Regions from separate parts of the Rhodospirillum rubrum ATCC 11170 genome, predicted to be linked through region 2. Evidence: predicted binding sites of a transcription regulator. Region 2 holds the regulator's gene; the other holds the start of a gene.

Region 1 (2,398 bases), 1.6 Mb from region 2:
AGATGGGACAGTTCCTGGTGATTGGCCAGGGCCTCGCGCAGGAAGCCGACCCCGAAAACGGCGCCAACGGCGATATGGGTCGAACTGACCGGCAGCCCCAGCCCCGAGGCGGCGAGAACGGTGACGGCGGCCGAAAGCGAGACGCAGAAGGCCCGGGCGCGGTCGAGCTTGGTGATTTTTTCGCCGACGGTGCGGATCAGCTTCGGACCAAACAGGAACAGCCCGGCCGAGATGCCCGCCGCGCCGACCACGAGGATCCACAGTGGCAGGACCACGGCTTGGTCCTCCACCCCGCCGCCGGCCAGGGCATTGGCGATGGCGGCAAGCGGTCCCACCGCATTGGCGACGTCATTGGCGCCATGGGCGAAGGACAGCAGGGCCGAGGAAAAGATCAGGGCATGGGTGAAAAGGCCGCTCACCGCCTTGCGCCGGTTCTCCATTTCCACCGTCTGGCGGCGAACGATCGGACGCATGAGCGCCCAGACGCCAAGGAACGATCCGACGCCGGCGAGGCCGACCAGCCAGGAGGGCGGCGCATAGACGCGGGCGAGGCCCTTGGTCAGCAGATACATGCCAAAGGCGCCGGCCATCAGGCCGATCAGCACCGGGATCCAGCGGCGGGCGGCGGCGATCTTGTCGTCTTGGAACAAGATCATCTTTTTGACGAAGAGCAGTAGGGCGGCGGCGATGACGCCGCCCATCATCGGCGAGATGACCCAACTGGCGACGATCGCCCCGACGGTGCTCCAATGAACCGCGCCGACGCCGGCGGCGAGGGCCCCCGCGCCCATCACCCCGCCGACGATGGCATGGGTGGTCGAGACCGGGGCGTTGAGATAGGTCGCGAGGTTGACCCATAGCGCCGAGGCGAGAAGGGCGGCGATCATCACCTGGACGAATTTCACGTTATCGGACATCGCTCCGGGATCGATGATCCCCTTGGAAATCGTCTCGACCACGTCGCCACCGGCCAGGATGGCCCCCGAGGCTTCGCAGATGGCGGCAATCAACAGCGCCCCGGCCATGGTCATCGCCCGCGAGCCGACGGCCGGTCCCATATTATTGGCGACGTCATTGGCGCCGATGTTGAGCGCCATATAGCCGCCGACGACGGCGGCGAGGACGAGAAAGGTATGGGACGGGGTTTGGCCAAAGGTCATCGCCGTGAAGGCCCAGATCACGCCCAGGAAAACCACAGCCAGACCGATGCCGACCGCCGGTCGGCCGGTGATCGCCAAACCGGCTTCGATCGCCGAGAAGCGTTTGAGCTCCTTATGGAGCTTTTTCATATTCTTCGGACCGCTTGGGGAAATCATCCTCGTCCTCTGACTGTCAGCGCGGGGGAAGGGCATCGCGCGCAGTCATCGGGGATTCCGTCATAAAAATGAAGTAAAAATGTCATCGCGCCGAGGATTACCCCGTCGTCGAGACCGTCGCTCCGGGACCGTGGGCCATCAAGGCCTCGGCCAGACGCTTGCGGGTGATCGGCTTGGACAGATAGCCGGTCATGCCCGCCGCCATCGCCGCCGCCACATCCCCGCTGGTGGCATTGGCGGTCATGGCGACGATGGGCAGGCCGCCCACCGGCGCCGGCTTGCCGCGAATAAGACGGGTGGCTTCATAGCCATCCATGCCCGGCATCTGGACATCCATCAAGATCAGGTCGAAGGGCATGGTGTCGACGACCCGCACGGCGGCGGCGCCGTCATCGACACAGGTGACCCGGTGGCCCAGCTTGGTCAACAGCCCAAGGGCGACCTGACGGTTGATCTCGTTGTCTTCGACCACCAGGATCGACAGCGGTGGGCCCTGGAAGGGAGGGGGGGGCGGCGATTGGCTGGCGACGACTTCGGGCAGATCGACCTCGAACCAAAAAAGGCTGCCAACGCCCGGGGTGCTGTCAAAGCCAAGGCGCCCGCCCATCAGCCCGACCAGCCGCCGACAGATCGACAACCCCAGCCCGCTGCCGCCAAAGCGCCGGGCGGTCGAGGCCGACACCTGGGTGAAGTCGTGAAATAGCGTGTCTTGTTTTTCCTTGGGGATGCCGATCCCGGTGTCTTCGACCTCGAAGCGCAAGGCTCCGCCCGTGCCGGCTTTCAGGCGCAGGGTAAGCGAGCCCTTTTCGGTGAACTTCACGCCGTTGTTGGCGAGATTGAGCAGGATCTGGCGCAGGCGGCCCTCGTCGCCCAGGCGGAGCGGCGGCTTCGCCCCTTCGATCGAGGTGCGCAGGGCGATGGCCTTGTCGCGGGCCGGCCCCTCCATCAAGGTCCGCACCCCTTCGAGCAGGGTGGCGGGATCGAAGGGGCGACTTTCCAGATCAAGATGACCGGCCTCGATCTTGGACAGATCGAGAATATCGTTGATGATCACCAGCAGGGCCTCGGCCGAGATGGCGATG
Region 2 (2,398 bases):
CCGGCCTGGGGACCGTGCTGGAAGCCGGCGGCCAGCACCTGGGCGATCTCGTGGATCGACGCCCCGGTCCACAGCCCATAGGCCGCAGGAGCCAAGCCAAGCGCTCCGGCAAGCAACGGATAGAGGATCATCGCCAGCGTCCCGAACACGGTGACGCAGGCGATGGCATAGGCCACGTCCTCGTCATCGGCCTGCGTCACCGTATTGGCCGCGACCACCGCCGAGGCGCCGCAGACCGCCGTGCCGACGGCGATCAATTCGGCCAAGCCCCGTTCGACACCGATCAGCCGCCCCAAAGCCTTGGTCAGCAAAAAGGTCAGAAGCAGGGTCAGGGCGACCACCGCCATCCCCGGGGCGCCCAACGCCCGCAGGTGATCAAAGGTGATCTGCAGCCCCAAAAGAACCACGGCCAGCCGAAGCAGGCGCCGCGACGCCACGCGCAGCCCCGGTTTGGCCCGCAGCGGCATCGCCCACAGGCTATTGACCGCCATGCCCAGGATGATCGACACGATCAGCGGGCTGATCCTGTCGAGCCCCGGCAGGCGATGGAGCAAAAACCCGCTCCCGGCCACGGCAAAGGCCAAGCCAAGGCCGGGAAGGGCGGCGAACATCCCCGCGATGACTCCGGCGGGGGGAACGGGCAAAACGGCGGCGGTGGAACGGAAACGCATCATCGGACCTTCTCCGGGGGGAACGGAGCGCGATCCTTGATCACTCTGACCAATCAGTCCAACAAATGGATCTGATAACTTCGATCACTGGAAGTTATCGATTCCTTTTTAAGCTCAGGCTTCGTCGGGGCGCGGTGCCAGGGGGCGGGCGGCGGCGGTCTCGGCGGCCAGAACGGCCGGGCCATGGGCGGTGCCGCGCTTCACGCGCGGCGCCTTGACGGGACCGGCCACGGCCTGGACCGCCTCCAGGGTTGCCAGATCGGGGCTGCTCCACAAGACGGTGACATGGGACATGGCGCGGACCCTCCTATTGGGAGAAGACGGGGTTGGTATCAAGCGCGTAGCCGGCGGCACGGACGGTGCGGATCAGATCGGTGCTGGCCTCGCCGTTGAGCGCCTTGCGCAGACGGCGGATATGAACATCAACGGTGCGGGGTTCGACGTAGATGTCGGGTCCCCAAACGGCGTTCAGCAGTTCTTCGCGGGAAAACACCGCGCCCGGGTTCTGCATCAGGAACTGCAGCAGACGGAACTCCGTCGGCCCGAGGTGGATATAGCGTCCCCCCCGGGTCACCCGATGGGCGCCCAGATCCATCACCACATCGGAATAGCTCAGCGTGCCCTTGGCGCTGGTCGGCTGGGCGCGGCGCAGCAGCGCTTTGACCCGGGCCAGCAGTTCGGGCATGGAAAACGGCTTGGACATATAGTCGTCGGCCCCGGTATTGAGGCCGCGAATGCGGTCACTTTCCTCGCCGCGCGCCGTCAGCATCAAAATCGGCAGATCGCGGGTGCGCGGCTTGCGCCGCAGCTGGCGGCAGACCTCGATCCCCGACAGCGACGGCAGCATCCAGTCAAGGATCACCACATCGGGCTGATCCTCGGCGACCAGGGTCATGGCTTCCTCGCCATCCATCGCCTCGGACACCCGGTAACCCTCTTTCTCAAGGTTATAGCGCAGCAAGGTCACCAGCGAGACTTCGTCTTCAACGATCAGCACATGGGATTTCATCGGTTCAGCTCTTGAATGTCATCAAGGGTGTCCCCGAACTCGCCCTGACCGCTTCCTTTGGGGCGGGCGGCGCGTAGCGGATTTCCCGAAACCAGGTAATGCACGGTCTCGGCGATATTGGTGGCGTGATCGCCGATCCGTTCGATGTTCTTGGCGATGAACATCAGGTGGGTACAAGCGGTGATGGTGCGCGGATCCTCCATCATGTAGGTGACGAGTTCGCGAAACAGCGAGGTGTAAAGCTCGTCGACCTCGTCATCGCGCGACCAGGCCATCACCGCCTTGTCGAGATCGCGCTCGACATAGGCGTCAAGCGTATCCTTGACCATGTCCTGGACCAGACGGGCCATGGTCGGAATGGTCGTGACCGGTTTGACCGGCGCCAGTTGGTTCAGCACAAGGGTGCGCTTCCCAACGTTCGAGGCGTAATCGCCGATCCGCTCCAGATCGCTGGAGATCTTCAAGGCGCCGACGATGCCGCGCAGATCGTCGGCCATCGGCTGGCGCAGGGCCAGCATGCGGATGGCGAAATCATTGATCTCCTGTTCGATGGCGTCGATGCGGCCATCGCCGGAAACCACCCGCCCGGCGAGATCGCTATCGCGCCGGACCAGGGCCTGAACCGCATTGGCAAGCTGGGCTTCGGCCAGCCCGCCCATGCGCAGCACGGTCTTGACGAGTGTTTTGAGTTCTTCGTCGAAGGACCGGACGGTGTGCT

The links. The regulator PhoB, encoded in region 2, activates phosphate uptake and scavenging genes when phosphate is short. The targets are predictions, from matches to a motif close to TNTCATAAAACTGTCA.
Region 1: RRU_RS10545 (inorganic phosphate transporter) is a predicted target of PhoB. The motif match lies at 1,375-1,390, and genes of this name have one in related genera.

What each region holds. Positions count from the first base shown of each region.
Region 1 covers NC_007643.1:2,347,691-2,350,088, reverse strand. Annotated here, with positions in the region: gene RRU_RS10545 (inorganic phosphate transporter) at 1-1,289, opposite strand, end outside; gene RRU_RS10540 (ATP-binding protein) at 1,414-2,398, opposite strand, start outside.
Region 2 covers NC_007643.1:715,666-718,063, reverse strand. Annotated here, with positions in the region: gene RRU_RS03155 (YeiH family protein) at 1-674, opposite strand, end outside; gene RRU_RS03150 (hypothetical protein) at 786-965, opposite strand; gene phoB (phosphate regulon transcriptional regulator PhoB) at 979-1,680, opposite strand; gene phoU (phosphate signaling complex protein PhoU) at 1,677-2,398, opposite strand, start outside.